One region of the Bradyrhizobium sp. WYCCWR15520 genome, then DNA from elsewhere that is predicted to be linked to it. Evidence: predicted binding sites of a transcription regulator. Region 1 holds the regulator's gene; the other holds the start of a gene.
What was found. Region 1 encodes LexA, which represses DNA repair genes until DNA is damaged. Its sites were predicted from a motif close to TGTTCNNNNTGTGTTCNG; they were not measured.

Region 1 (7,639 bases):
GCGCGGCGCTGTGGGGCGGCCGCGAGATCGCCATGCTGTTGCTGGCCTCGCTGGTGGCGGGGCTCGCGACCACGCCCTACGCCGCCTTCCACTTCCACCGGGTCACGCCCTATGGCGTGCTCGCCAATCTCGCGGCGATGCCGGTGGTGTCGGCGCTGGTGATGCCGGCAGGCCTGCTCGGCCTCGTCGCGATGCCATTCGGGTTCGATCGCCCGTTCTGGGCGATCATGGGCGTCGGCATCGACTGGATGATCGCGGTGACGCAATGGGTCGCAGCGCTGCCCGGCGCGGTCGGCCGGGTGCCGGCGTTCGGCATCGGCCCGCTGATCGCGGCGAGCCTCGGCATCATCCTGCTCGGCCTGTTGCGCACGCCGCTGCGCTGGTCGGGCGCGGCGCTGGTGCTGGCGGCGGCATTGTGGGCGGCGAGGGCGCCGCAGCCGGATATCCTGATCTCCGCCGACGGCCGCCATGTCGGCGTCCGCGGCCAGGATGGGAGGCTGCATCTGATGCACGCGGCCAAGGGGTCCCGGGACGTCTTCCTGCTGAAGGAGTGGCTGGCGGCGGATGCCGACGCGCGCACGGCAACCGATGCATCGCTCACGTCAGGCGTCTCCTGCGATGAATTCGGCTGCGTGATGCCGTCCGTCGGCGGCGGCCTGGTCGCGCAGGCGTTCAGGCCCGAGGCGCTGGCGGACGACTGCGAGCGCGCGGCGCTCATTGTGACCCTGCGGCAGGCGCCCGCTTCCTGCGCGGCTTCCGTGATCGATGCCGAGCGGCTGCGGCGGCAGGGCGCCATGACGCTGCGACGAGGCCGCGAGGGATTTGTCGTCGAGGCGGTGAAGCCGCGAGGGATCGACCGCCCCTGGTCGCCGGCCGTTGCCGACGCGGGAGAGGTCGACGCCAACGTTCTGGCCCCGCGCGTCGTGCCGCCTCGCGCCGTCGATGCGACGCCAGCCGAGGCGGACCTTCAGGCGGAAGAGTAGGCGGATTTCAATGCTCGTCGATTGGGGGGCTGGACGGATGGGCCGGTATCTCGAACGCGCCGAGGTGGAATTCCTCCGGCGCGTCGGGGGATGACGGCAGGTTGACCAGCGTGAAAGACGCTTCGGGGAATTGCTGCCAGATCGCGAGGTCTTCGGCCGTGATGGTGAGCCAGCCATATCTGAACATGTAACGTCCGGGCTCGGTGACGCGTCCAGCCCTTTGCCATGTGACTTTGTTGACCACCGGTTGCCCCCTCGGTGCCGAATTTTGAAAAACGCATCACCATGATCCGCCGGCCTGGACCGGCGGATCGCATCCACGTGGCGTCTATCCGGTCACGATCGAAGCGGCCGGACGTGCTTCCGTCACCTTCGGTGCGCGCTCGCCACCGGTCTGAACCACCGGCAATTGCAGCACGGTTGCGCGCTGGCCTTCGCAAAGCTGCGTCACCAGCACATGGCTTCCATCAGGAAATTCGATCGCGTCATGATGACGGTCGGCGACTTCGGGTTCGATCTGATTGAATTTGCCGACCCGCCAGTCGGTGGTTCGCGTCCAGATCCAGCGGTTGTCGTATTTGACGTCCTCGGCGAACGCCAGTTCGGTGCCGGGAAGCATGCAGACCGCCACTGCTGGTTCGCGTTCCGACGCAAAGCCGCGGGTCGATGTACCGCGGAACGTCGTGGTGATCAGCGTCTCGCCGACCTGGGCAGGCCGGGTAGCCACAGCATGCAGGCTATAGTCACACATCGGATGGCTCCCTCATTTGAGATAGCTGACCCGTGTCTTCAAGGAGGCACAGGCCCCTATCAGAGTGGACATGGCGCAGAGCCTTTTCTTTTTTCTGGGCAATTCTGCGACTGGCGCGCTGCGCCACATTCACAAACGCGCTAACGTGCCTTGGTTCCAATCGTTCAACAAAAAACCCCGGCGAAGGGCCGGGGCTCTTTTCCGTCATGTCCACGGACGGCACACCGGTCAGTATTTGCGGTAAAGGCCGATCAGCTTGCCCTGAATCCGGACCCGGTTCGGCGGCAGGATGCGGACTTCATAGGCGGCGTTGGCGGGCTCCAGCGCGATCGAGGCGCCGCGGCGGCGGAAGCGTTTTAGCGTAGCTTCCTCCTCGTCGATCAGTGCCACCACGATGTCGCCGGTGTCGGCGGTCTCGTTGCGCTGGATCAGCGCCATGTCGCCGTCGAGGATGCCGGCCTCGACCATGGAATCGCCGCGTACTTCGAGCGCGTAGTGCTCGCCGGAGCCGAGCATGTCGGGCGGCACGCTGATGGTGTGGCTGCGAGTCTGCAGCGCCTCGATCGGCGTACCGGCGGCGATCCGGCCCATCACGGGCACCGCGACCGGGCGATTGCCGTCATCCTCGGCGGCGGGCACGCTCACCGTGCGCTTGCCGAGCGTGCCTTCAATGACGCTCGGCGTGAAGCCGCGGCGGCCGTTGCCGGCAGCCGCAAGCTCCGGCAGCTTGATGACCTCGATGGCGCGGGCGCGGTTGGGCAGCCGGCGGATGAAGCCGCGCTCCTCCAGCGCCGTAATGAGGCGGTGGATTCCGGATTTCGAGCGCAGGTCGAGCGCGTCCTTCATTTCGTCGAAGGAGGGCGGTACGCCAGCCTCTTTCAGCCGTTCATTGATGAAACGCAGAAGTTCGTACTGTTTGCGCGTAAGCATCGCGAGCAATCCCCCGGTTGGCGTCGTCGTTTCGAATCTTCAGCGCTCGGATGGCGGGAGTCCCCAAATCCCAGGCAGAGACACCAGCAGTCGAAACAAATCATGAACGGACACTATATGTTCGATATGTGTTCCGCAACCACTTAATTTCAGGTGAACGCGTCAGGGTTTCTGTCCAAGACGTGTCTTGAGGCGCGTCTTGGGGCGTCATTCCGGCAGCCGCAGCAGCTCGCAAGGCGCCCCCTTGGCGGCCGCCGGCGCGAACGGCGGACGTATCACTAATGCCTGTGCCGCAGCGAGATTCCCCAATAGCGAAGAGTCCTGATGGTTCACCGGCACGGCGACCAGCGTGCCGTCTTCGCGCGCTTCGAGGCGTGCGCGTAGATAGTCCTCGCGCTGGTCGTTGGCGGCGAGGTCGCGGCCGAGCAGGGCGCTTTCTCTGACGTGATGAACGTGGTCGCGGCCCGACAATGCGCGAATCAGCGGCACCAGAAACAGGAAGCCGCAGACATAGGAGGAGACAGGATTGCCGGGCAGGCCGATCACCCGCATCGCGCCGAGCCGCCCGTGCATCATCGGCTTGCCCGGCCGCATCGCGATCCGCCAGAACGCCATGGCGACGCCCTCGGCCTCCAGCGAGTGCTTGACGAGGTCGTGGTCCCCGACCGAGGCGCCGCCCATGGTGATCAGGATGTCCGCGCCAGCCTCGCGGGCGCGGCGGATGCCTTGCGTGGTCGCGGCGACAGTGTCGGCGGCGATGCCGAGATCGACGACGTCGGCCCCCTCGGCCCGCGCCAGCGCCCGCAGGCCATAGCCGTTGGAATAGACGATCTGGCCAGGACCGGGGCTTGCCCCCGGCATCACCAGCTCGTCGCCGGTCGCGAGCACAGCGACCTTCGGGCGGCGTTGCACCGCTAGCTCCGGATAGTTCATGCCGGCGGCGAGCGACAGGTCGCGGTCAGAGAGGCGGCGTCTGCGTTTGAGCAGGACGTCACCCTCGCGAAAGTCGACGCCGGCGGCACGGATGTGCCGTCCCCGAACGGCGGCTTCCGTGATGGTGATATGATCGCCGTCGGCTGCCGTGTCTTCCTGGATGATGACGGCGTCGGCGCCGTCGGGGATCACGCCGCCGGTGAATATCCGTACCGCCTCGCCCTGGCCGACCTTGCGCTCGAACGGCCGGCCGGCGGCGACCTCGCCGATCACCTTCAGCCGCGCGCTGGCGTCGGCGGCATCAGCCGCACGCACCGCATAGCCGTCCATTGCCGACATCGCCAGCGGCGGCTGCGTCCGCCGCGCGGCGACGTCGCGGGCGAGGATGCGATGATGTGCGGCATCGAGGGCCACCATTTCTTCGGGCAGCGCTATAGCGCCGGCAAGGATCGCAGCAAGCGCATCGGCGACAGGCATCAAGGCCACGGGCAGACCTCCGTCAAATTCCAGCGCTAGATTCCAAGCGCAGTCAGTGCCCTGGCCACGTCATCCGTCGATGTCACGTGGATGGCAGAAAGGCCGCGCGCCCGCGCACCTTCGATATTGGCGGCCGAGTCGTCGAAGAACAGAATCCGCGACGCCGGCACGCCGATCGCCTTTATCACGTGATCATAGGCCTCCGCGTCGGGTTTGCGCAAACCGATGCTGGAGGACAGGAAGATCTCGCGGAAATGGCCGAGCACGCCGGCATAGGCCTGCGAAAAATGCGCGACATGAGCCGGATTGGTGTTGGAAAAGGCATAAAGCGGCAGGCGCTTGGCCGCGCCGGCCAACAGCGGTGCGATGCCCGGCATCTCGCCGGTGAAGATCGCGTTCCAGCCTTCGAGGAACTGGGCGTCGGTAATGCCGATGCCGAGCGATTGCCGCAGGTTCGCAAAGAACGCGGCGTCGTCGATCCGGCCGGTCTCGTGATGCTTGAAACTGTCGTTGACGACGAAGCGGCTGGTGAGGTCGGCGGGCGCGCAGCCCGCATGCCCCGCCCAGCAGGTCATTACCTGATCAAAGCTGATATCGAGCACGACACGGCCGAGGTCGAACAGCAAGGCGTCGACGGAATGGGGCGCTGGCGGCAAATTCATGGCAGTCGTTTACAAAACTGGACCGGCCTCGGCAACGGCCACGGCGATTTGCGTCCGAGCCCAATCCGGCGCTTAAGCCGCTGCGCGAGCTGTGCTAAGCGTGGGGTCAAACAGGGAGTGGTGGCATGAAAATCCTGGGTAGAATTTTGGGCGCTGCGGCCGTGGTCTCGTTGCTGGCAGGGCCCGCCTTGGCCCAACAAAAAGGTCCCGCCAGATATGGCGAGGAGGACAAGCCCAAGACGGGGGCGGAGATCGCGGCCGAGAAGGACGCCGAGCGGGCCTACAAGCGGTCGCTTGGCAATATTCCGGAACAACAGAAGGGCAGCGATCCCTGGGGAACCATGCGCGGCGACAACAGCGCACCAAAGGCCGACAAGGCGGCAGCGAAACCGAAGGCCAAGTCCGCCGATACCAAAACCGGCACCAGCGCAAAGTAGAAGACACATCCCGGCGCCGTGCCGGGACAATGATGTCCGCGAGGCAGGCAGGCAAGACGGAGACGCTGCTGTTTTCCCCGATGACGATCCGCGGCGTCAGCTTAAAGAACCGCATCGTGGTGCCGCCGATGCATCAATATTCGGCCGAGAAGGGCTTTCCGACTGACTGGCATCTGATGAACGCTGCGCGATGGCCAGGCCGATCTGATCGCGGTCGGGCGGGAAATCCTCAACAATCCCAACTGGCCGATGGACGCCGCGCTCAAACTCGGCGTCGAGGGCCCGTTCCGCAACGTTCCCCCGCAATTCGGCTATTGGCTCGGCACCCGCGCCAAGCGCGGCTTTGGAACCCGGCCCTCCACCTGGCAAAACGGCCTGCGGGAGGCCGATCAAGCGGCCTCGAATTCGTAGCGATCTCAAATCCGTAAGCCCGCCTGAACGCAAACGACACACCTGTAAACGACCGTATTGCCCTGGGCCGGCGTGCCTTGATCCGACCAAAAAGCCATTGTGAGTTGGCGGGGCCGGGACAGGGGCGCCGATTCACAAGGGATGGTGGGCGTCCGTAGAGATAGAGGGACGCCCCACGATGCGCAGGAATCTTGCTTTTCTTCTCGGCACCGTGACGGGCGCGTGTCTGACCGTTCTCGTGGTCGGACCGCAGGGGACAAATCTGGTCGCGGCGGCAAAGGCCGCGGCCCGTTCCGACACCTATAACCAGCTCAATCTGTTCGGCAACGTGTTCGAGCGGATCAAGACCAGCTACGTCGAGAAGCCTGACGATTCCAAGCTGATGGAAGGCGCCATCAACGGCATGATCTCCGCGCTCGATCCTCATTCGCGATACATGAATGAGAAAGGCTGGAGCGACATGCAGGAGACCACGCATGGCGAGTTCGGCGGGCTCGGCATCGAGGTCACGATGGAAGAGGGCCTCGTCAAGGTGGTGACGCCGATCGACGAGACGCCCGCGGCGAAAGCCGGCATGCTGTCGGGCGACGTGATCACCCAGATCGACGACGAGCAGATTCAGGGCATGACGCTCGAACAGGCGGTCGCCCGGATGAAGGGCCCCGCCAACAGCAAGATCCGGCTCAAGGTCGTGCGCAAGGGTTCCGCCGCGCCGATCGATGTCGCCATCGTGCGCGAGATCATCCGGGTGCGGCCGGTCCGCCACAAGACCGACGGCGGCGATATCGGCTACATCAGGATCACCCGATTCAACGAGCAGACCACCGACGGCCTGAAGAAGGCGATCGCCAGCATCTCCAAGGAAATTCCGCCGGAAAAACTCGCTGGCTATGTCGTCGACCTCCGCAATAATCCCGGCGGGTTGCTCGACCAGGCCGTTTCGGTGTCGAGCGCCTTCATGAACCGGGGCGAGGTGGTCTCGACCCGCGGCCGCACCTCGGAGGAAACCCAGCGCTTTACCGCGCGCGGCGGCGACATCACCAAGGGCAAGCCGCTGGTCGTGCTGATCAATGGCGGCTCGGCTTCCGCCTCCGAGATCGTGGCCGGCGCACTGCGCGACCACAAGCGCGCCACGCTGATCGGCACGCGCTCCTTCGGCAAGGGCTCGGTGCAGACCATCATCCCGCTCGGATCAGGCAATGGCGCACTCGCACTGACCACGGCGCGCTACTTCACGCCGTCCGGCCGCTCGATCCAGGCCCAGGGCATCGCGCCTGACATCGAGGTGCTGCAGGACGTGCCGGATGAACTCAAGGGCCGCGCCGATTTGAAAGGCGAAGCCTCGATGCGCGGCCATCTCGCCGCCGACGGCGCCGAGCAGGCCGGCTCGCAGGCCTACGTCCCGCCGAACGAAAAGGACGACAAGGCGCTGAACGCCGCCTTCAACCTTTTGCGCGGCGGCAGCGTGAACGCGAACGCGGTGACCGCTGCGAAGCGCGCGGTGCCGAACTAGGTTCAGAACCCACCGCGTCATTGCCGCAAGCAATTTGCGCGCTCGTAGCCCAGCGAAGCGATATCCGGGTTGATCGTCCCGTATATCGCTGCGCTCATGCTGGCTACTTCGTGCCGCCGAGATATTGGCGCGTGGCGATCCGGAACACGACCACTTTTTTGAAACCTCATCTCCATCCAATCGTACCTCGCGGCAAACCAGGCGCGTTGAATGGAGTGGTCATGTCGAAAAAGTGGACCTTGCTGGCCCTGATTTTTTCCCTTTGTCCAAGCGGAGCCCTGCAGGCCAATCCGCTGGATTCGCCCGACATCGTTTATATCGACGGGCTGCCGTGCAATCGCGCGTGCCAATCCTACATGGCCTGGTCCGATCGGGCCTTGTCCGCCCGGCAGCACGGGGGACGCGAGACTGATGTCGTCGTTCCGGTTGAGGCGGACCCGGTCGGACCGGACCACGCCAGTTCCGCGCGCGTGACAAGGCAGGCCGCGCCGGCGTCCCGCTCCGCGCCGCGTAGTCACATGGCGGCATCGAAGTCCAAGCCG
Region 2 (7,639 bases), on a different contig from region 1:
CGGTCGGTGAGACGCGTCCACAGGATCGGATGCATCTCGGCCATGTTCGAGCCCCACAGCACGAAGGCGTCGGCGGCTTCGAAATCGTCATAGCAGCCCATCGGCTCATCCATGCCGAAGGTGCGCATGAAGGCGACCGCTGCGGAGGCCATGCAATGGCGCGCATTCGGATCGAGGTTGTTGGAGCGGAAGCCGGCCCGCATCAGCTTGGTGGCGGCGTAGCCTTCGTAGACTGTCCATTGGCCCGAACCGAACATGCCGAGCGCCGTCGGGCCCTTCTCCTTCAGCACCGCCTTGGCGCGGGCGGCCATCACGTCGAAGGCCTCGTCCCACGAAACCGGCGTCAGCTCGCCGTTCTTGTCGAAGACGCCGCCCTTCTTGCGCAACAGCGGCGTGGTCAGGCGGTCGCCGCCATACATGATCTTGGAGAGGAAATATCCCTTGATGCAGTTCAGCCCGCGATTGACCTCGGCGAGCGTATCGCCGTGGGTGGCGACGACCTTGCCGGCCTTGACGCCGACCATCACCCCGCAGCCGGTGCCGCAGAAGCGGCACGGCGCCTTCGACCATTTGATCTCCAGCGATCCGATGCCGCCCGCCACTGGCTGCGCGGCCGCAGGAACGGTGATGCCGGCGGCCGCGGCGGCGACGGCGGCGGCCTGCGCCTTCAACAGTTCGCGTCGCGAGAGTGACATGATCCTAGTCTCCGATATCGGCTGATCTTTCGACCTGCTCGAACACCATGTTGGCCGACAAGACTCCCTGCCAGCATGCGATTTCGGCAAGGCGGCCACCGAGGATTCCGCTCTCGGCCGCCTCCATCACGATGATGATCTTTCTGGCGTCGCGCTGATGGATCTCGACGTCCGGCAGCGCAGCGAGCGCCTGCAATACCTCGTCCCGGTGTTTGGGCAGCACGGATACGACCGCGCTCGAAATGTGAATGGTGACTTCGTCTGTCATGCGGCGTCTCCGCCACGCGCGGCGCCCAGCACGATCGTGGCGCCTGGGCAGGCAGCGATGCATTCACCGCATCCGGTGCAGGCAGCTTCGTTGACGATGGCCTGAGGCGGCAATCCTGTTCGAGGGCGGAAGCTGATCGCGGAAGCAGGACAGACATCGCCGCAGGAACGGCACACGATGCCGGCTTCGGCGAGGCATGCGTCACCGATGACGGCGACCGGTTTGGTGAGGAATTGACCGCGAAACAGAGCGCGGCGCGAGGGGCCCTGGGTTTGCATGGCGTTTCATGCTCCCGGAGGACCGGGCGGCCCCAGGATCAACTGGGACATCCACACCAGAAAGCCATAGCCACCGACCACGCCAACGGCGACCACCGGCCAGATGAAGGCGGCGATGATGGCGAACACCAGGAATTCCGCACGTCGACTTGCCCCGTGTACCTTCTTCGGCTGCGCATCAAGTTGAGTTGACGTATCGGGCATGTAACGACCTGCCGCCTTTGGAATCGAGTAATTACTCAGCCGGCCGCGCGTTCCCCGCCCATGCCGGCTACTTTGCCAATTGCCATCGCCGTCAGACGGAGCGCGCGACGAGTTCCCGCGCCGCTGCAGGATGCGTCACCGCAGCGATAGGGTAGCTGCGCGCGGGAAATCCTTCATTGATCTGGATCAAATAATGAAGAACAAACGCTTGGATTATTTGATGATCTTTCGGCGCGTTGCGCCGGAAGAGCTGCTGCGACTCAACTGAGCTTGGGCATGATCTCCGAGCAAACGCGTCGGGTTTGTCCCGCGGAAAACCGCTTCACGCTTTTGCGCGAACGCGGCCCTTCGTATCAGGATCATGCACTATGCCGCGCGCCTTAAATCCTCGGCCAGCGCGCGGTAGGACAGCGCTTCGGCCAGATGCAGCCGTCCGATTTTCTCCGCGCCATCGAGATCGGCGAGCGTGCGCGCGACGCGGAGCACGCGGTGATAGCCGCGCGCGGTGAGCTTCATGGTGTCGGCGGCGTCGCGCAGCAGTTTCTGGCCCTGCGCATCCGGCTGTGCGATCGTTTCCAATAGCGAGGCCGGCGCTTCGGCATTGGTGCGGATCTGCGGCATGCCGGCCGTTGCGTAGCGTGCGAGCTGGATGTTCCGGGCGGCGGCGACGCGGGCAGCGACTTCGGCCGAGCCTTCGGATGGCGGCGGCAGGATCAGGTCGGCGGCGGTCACCGCCGGCACTTCGATACGTAGGTCGATGCGGTCCATCAGCGGGCCGGAGATGCGCATCTGGTAATCAGACGTGCAGCGCTCGATGGGCGCGCGTCTGCAGGAATAACCGGGGTCATAGGCCTGGCCGCAGCGGCAAGGGTTCATCGCCGCGACCAGCATGAAGCGCGCGGGATAGGTGACGCGGTGATTGGCACGGGACACCGAGACCTCGCCGTTCTCCAGCGGCTGTCGCAAGGAATCGAGCACGCGCGGATCGAACTCCGGCAATTCGTCGAGAAACAGCACGCCCTGATGCGCCAGCGAAATCTCGCCGGGCCTGGCGCGCAGGCCGCCGCCGGTCAGTGCGGCCATGCTGGCGGAATGATGCGGTGCGCGGAACGGCCGCCGCGCCGTCAATGCGCCGTCGCGGATTTCGCCGGCGACGGAGGCGATCATCGAGACTTCCAACAGTTCGGACGGCGACAGCGGCGGCAGGATCGAGGGCAGTCGCGCCGCCAGCATCGACTTGCCGGCGCCGGGCGAGCCGATCATCAGCAAATGATGTCCGCCGGCTGCGGCAATCTCCAGCGCACGCTTTGCACTTTCCTGGCCTTTGATATCGCGCAGGTCGAGATGGGTTGCTTCCTGCTCATGCACGCGCGGCTGCGGACGCGACAGCACCTGCGTGCCCTTAAAATGGTTGGCGATCTGGATCAGCGATTTGGCCGCGATGATCTGGATATCCGGGCTCGCCCAGGCCGCTTCCGAGCCGCACGCGGCGGGACAGATCAGCCCTTCCTCGCGCGCGTTCGCCCCGATCGCAGCCGGCAGCACGCCTGCGACCGACGCGATCGATCCATCGAGTCCGAGCTCGCCGAGCACGGTAAAGCCGTTGAGCGCATCCGGCGGGATCGCGCCGATCGCAGCCATCAGGCCGAGCGCGATCGGCAGATCGTAATGGCTGCCTTCCTTCGGCACGTCGGCCGGTGCGAGGTTGACCGTGATCCGGCGGGCAGGGAGCGCCAGACCCGAGGCGATCAGCGCTGAGCGGACCCGCTCCCGCGCTTCCGACACCGCCTTGTCCGGCAGGCCGACGATCGCAAACGCCGGTAGGCCGGGCGCGACCTGCACCTGCACGTCGACCGCGCGGGCCTCGATCCCTTCAAAGGCTACAGTAGATACCCGCGCGACCATCTCGCCCCTCGTGACGCAATCGAAGGTAGCGGGGAACCGGAGGGCAAGTCAAGAACATTGGGGGAACATAGACGCAAACGATCCTGTCTGCGCCGTCTGCCTGTCAGACCGGCACAACCTCGGGGCGTGGACACATTCCGGCCGGCATCTGCCGTCCTCAGCGCTCCGTTCTCATGTATGGGCTGCTCTCGGAAACATGCTTCAGCGCCGGATCGTCGGCGAGAATGCGCACCGCCTGCGTCTTCTCAGGGCTCGGATGGGGCGGGGTGTCGCGCAGGCTCCATACGGCCAGGCCAACGACGAGCATTCCCGCGCTGATCGCTATCATGTCTTTGGTCATGTGCCGGGCCTCCAAACTGGCTGCCAAGCGGCCGAGACGCGGGCCTCATTGGTTCGGCTTGAAAGCCGATTGGCCCTGCGGCCTGACGCTTATGTTGCTCTCGGGCATCTTGCCCCGGTCGTTGTTGGCGTCCCTGCCGCCGAGGCCGGAAGTTCCGCTGCCGGCTTCTTCGCTTAAGAGGAAACCAATTTCGGCGGATCGCGATGGTTCCTAAGGCGCGTCTTTTTCGATCGACTCGGTCTACGAAGCTGTGCGCTTGTGGCAGTAGCTTGACAATCCGGGGCTGGTGATCGGCCAGCCCCGGATCGGGCGTCTTAGAGCTGCATGTTCATCGGCTCGGGATAATATCTAAAACCGTCGCCGTTCTTAGCGACGTGGCCGAAGCCCGGCCAGGCGAAGTGATAGGACATGACAGGGATCTTCTGGGCGGCGAGCATGTCCAGCATCTTCACCCGCGAGTTCGCTGCCTGCTTCGGATCGCTATCGTAGGAGAACTCCATCCGCGGCTTCTCCAGCAGCAGCACGGCGTGATGGGAAAGGTCGCCGAGGAAGCAGAAGGATTTGCCCTTTGAGCTCACCATGTAGATGGTGTGGCCGACGGTGTGGCCGGGCGCTGACAGCGCGGTGACGCCGGGCAGAAATTCTTGATTGTCCTTGATGAACACGATGCGGTCGCGCACCGGCATCAGGTTCTTGCGGGCGTGGAGGATAAAATCCTTCAAGGGACTGCCGAGCTTGCCTTCGTCGGTCCAGAAATCGAAATCGCTCTGGGCGATGTAGACCTGCGCATTCGGGAACAGCGGCTTGTCGTCGGCGCCGACAAGGCCTCCGATGTGGTCGATATGGGCGTGCGAGCACACCACGGCGTCGATATCGCTGGCCTTGATGCCGGCCGCCGCGAGGTTCTTCTGTTGCTGGCCGGTGGTCGGCCCGAACGCCTTCGAGGTGCCCATGCCGGTATCGAACAGGATCAGCTTGTCGCCGGTGTTCACGACCGGCGAGTTCTGCTCCAGCACGACATTGTCCGGGTTGAGGAAGTTGTCGGAGAGCATCTTCTTCACTTCTTCCTTCGGCACGCCGGTAAACGTACCGGAGGGATCGCCGAGCGGCAGCGGGCCGTCAGAGACCACGGTGACCTCGGCGTCGCCGAGATTGAAGCGGTGCCAGTAGGGGGTCTGCGTGGCGAGCTTGGGCGCCTTGGCCAGTGCACTGCCGCCGAGCATGGTTGAGGCGCCGAAACCCATTCCGAGTCCTGCGCTGAGCGCAAGCAAAGACCGTCGCGAAAGATTCGTCGTCATGCATCTTCCTCCCACTGACTTTATTGAATTGCAGCATGTGCCCGGACGGATTCATCCGTCGCTACAGGCTGCGCCCGCTTCCCGTAATTGGCAAGTGGGAGGAGACGGCACAACAGGGATGTGAAAATGCGGGTGGCACGGCGTTATGCAACGCCGCGCTTCTTCCCGATGGCATCCCGGATTTTCGCGCCGCCGTTGCAGGACGGGATTTTCGGATGATCACCGCGTCGACGACTACCAATCGTCGTAGATCCACTCCCTGGGGTATCGAGGCCGCGATCTCGCTTGCGGCGACCGCTCCGGCTTGCGGAAGGTCGGGGCCGGCTTTGCCGCAGGCGGTGACGCCCTGGGCGGGCTTTGCTCGGAAACCTTCGCGAGCGCGCGTTTCATCTCTTCCTGGCTCGCCTTCAGCTCTCCAATGGCCTTTGAATTGTCACTGGTGATTTGTTGCTGGTTCGCCTTGAGCTGTTCGATGTTTCGCTCCAGGTTCGCGAGGTTGCGCACGATCGTTTGCAGCAGCTGTGTCTGGTCGGAAGGCGCCGCGGTGGTTGGCAGCGAGGCGTCTTGCGGCGGTGCGGCCTGAGCCAGGGTTGGTGCTTGCGGAGGTGCTTCCTGTGGCGGTGCTGCTTGCGGTGGCGATGCTTGTGATGATGCTGCTGGCTCCGCCGCGGCCACTTGAACGGTGGATGGAGCGGGCTCGGCGGCAAGCGGCGGATTTTCCGGCGGCAATGCGGGCGTTGAAACGAGCTGCGGCGCTGAACGGGCGGCAACCTGCTTGTCCCCACCGCCATAGGACGATTGCCAAACCAGGGCAGCGGCAACAATGCACGCTGCCACGGGCAAGGCAACGAGCGTCCGGAGCGCCGGCCTTTTTTCCGGTGATGGCGCAGGCGGTGATTGCGCGGCGGGTTGGGCCGAAGGCGGATGCGCGTCATCGCGCTCCATTCTTGCAAGCTGCTCAGTCAACCGCGTCAGCTGTTCATCCGCGCGCTTGATCTGTTCGTGAGCATGCGCGAGCCGTTCATCGGCGCCCGCGATTGGGGCATCGGTTACTTTCGGAGTAGGTGTGGAGTTCATTGGCGTTTCCCTTTCCGCCCAATGTCATCCGCAGGTAGCCGGTCGACCATGCGCCGACGCTCCGTGCAGTCTTGTCCAAAGAATGGCCGTATGATGATAGAGTACTGGATCACATGGCGATAGACGTCCTGGAATCTCGCGGGCCGTTGCCGACGGCGCAGCAGTGCGGCGCCACGACTCTCTCCGCCGGTTCCATTCAGCCGGCACGCCATTTCGTCCGGCCGTTCAAGTTCCTGATGGGACAGGTCGCGAAACGGGCGCGGCGAAAATGGTTGGTCGATAGGGCGCGAGTTGAAAATTATTTCCCGGCGCGCTTCTTCTCGATGGTGTCCCAGATCTTGCCGGCGACGTCAGGGCCGTTGAGCCGTTGGATCGCGCGGATGCCGGTCGGCGACGTCACGTTGATTTCGGTGAGGTTGCCGTCGATCACGTCGATGCCGACGAACAGCAATCCGCGTTCGCGCAAAGCCGGTCCCAGCGTGTCGCAGATTTCCCGCTCGCGCGGCGAGAGTTCGGTCGCCTGCGCGGCGCCGCCGCGGACCATGTTGGAGCGGAGGTCATCGGGCGCGGGGACGCGGTTGACCGCGCCGGCAAACTCGCCGTCGACCAGGATGATGCGCTTGTCGCCGTGCTTCACCTCGGGAAGGAAGCGCTGGATCACCCAGGGCTCGCGGAAGGTCACCGAGAACATGTCGAACAGCGAGCCGAAATTCATGTCCTGCGGCATCACGCGGAAAACGGCAGCTCCCCCATGACCGTGCAGCGGCTTCATGACCACGGCGCCGTGCTGGTCGCGGAACGAGTTGATCTCGTCGAGGTCGCGCGAGATCAGCGTCGGCGGCATCAACTGCGGAAAATTCATCACGAACAGTTTTTCCGGCGCGTTGCGCACCGAGGCCGGATTGTTCACCACCAGCGTCTTCGGGTGGATGCGCTCGAGGAAATGGGTCGAGGTGATGTAGGCGAGGTCGAAGGGCGGGTCCTGCCGCAACAGGATGACGTCGAAAGCCTCGAGCGACTCGCGCTTGGGCTCGCCCAGCGTAAAGTGGTCGCCGATCTCATCGCGGACGGTCAGCCGTTGCACCGGCGCCACCAGCTCCTCGCCGCGCAGCGAAAGCTTGTCGGGGGTGTAGTAGGAGAGGCTGTGGCCGCGCTTTTGCGCCTCCAGCAGCAGCGCAAAGGTCGAATCGCCGCGGATGTTGATACGCGCGATGGGATCCATCTGGACGGCGACATTCAGTTTCATAGGGAAGGTCCGGGTCTCTGGAGGGTCATAGCGTTTTCAAGCGAAGTGGGTACCGGTTCGCGTCAAGAAAACGCGTCCAAGATAAGAGTTTTAAGTGCTGGCGTCGAATGCCGCTAACAGATGGCGTGGCAGACGGCGCGGCGCAATCAGGACGGCGTCAAATCGTAGCTCGAATTCGGCATGCTCGGGATGCGCCATCAGCCAGGCCTGGGCGGCATTGATGATGCGCGCCTGCTGGCGTGGGGTGACCGCATAGGCGGCGTCGTCGAGGGTGGCTCGTGCCTTGACCTCGATGAAAGCGACCAGATTGCGCTTCTTCGCCACCAGG

Region 2: the regulator LexA is predicted to act here: its motif matches at 3,401-3,418, upstream of AC0QUY_RS23390 (YifB family Mg chelatase-like AAA ATPase).

Annotation. Positions count from the first base shown of each region.
Region 1 is NZ_JBWBWM010000001.1:86,375-94,013, reverse strand. Features, by position in the region: gene AC0QUY_RS00465 (ComEC/Rec2 family competence protein) at 1-983, shown strand, start outside; gene AC0QUY_RS00460 (hypothetical protein) at 991-1,227, opposite strand; gene AC0QUY_RS00455 (hypothetical protein) at 1,312-1,734, opposite strand; gene lexA (transcriptional repressor LexA) at 1,963-2,664, opposite strand; gene AC0QUY_RS00445 (molybdopterin molybdotransferase MoeA) at 2,872-4,083, opposite strand; gene AC0QUY_RS00440 (HAD family hydrolase) at 4,110-4,736, opposite strand; gene AC0QUY_RS00435 (hypothetical protein) at 4,862-5,173, shown strand; gene AC0QUY_RS00430 (hypothetical protein) at 5,423-5,584, shown strand; gene AC0QUY_RS00425 (S41 family peptidase) at 5,763-7,097, shown strand; gene AC0QUY_RS00420 (hypothetical protein) at 7,319-7,639, shown strand, end outside.
Region 2 is NZ_JBWBWM010000020.1:118,386-126,024, reverse strand. Features, by position in the region: gene napA (periplasmic nitrate reductase subunit alpha) at 1-695, opposite strand, end outside; gene AC0QUY_RS23405 (chaperone NapD) at 700-963, opposite strand; gene AC0QUY_RS23400 (4Fe-4S dicluster domain-containing protein) at 960-1,241, opposite strand; gene AC0QUY_RS23395 (nitrate reductase) at 1,248-1,445, opposite strand; gene AC0QUY_RS23390 (YifB family Mg chelatase-like AAA ATPase) at 1,812-3,350, opposite strand; gene AC0QUY_RS23385 (hypothetical protein) at 3,508-3,690, opposite strand; gene AC0QUY_RS23380 (MBL fold metallo-hydrolase) at 4,005-4,988, opposite strand; gene AC0QUY_RS23375 (hypothetical protein) at 5,223-5,933, opposite strand; gene gshB (glutathione synthase) at 6,364-7,311, opposite strand; gene AC0QUY_RS23365 (YraN family protein) at 7,402-7,639, opposite strand, start outside.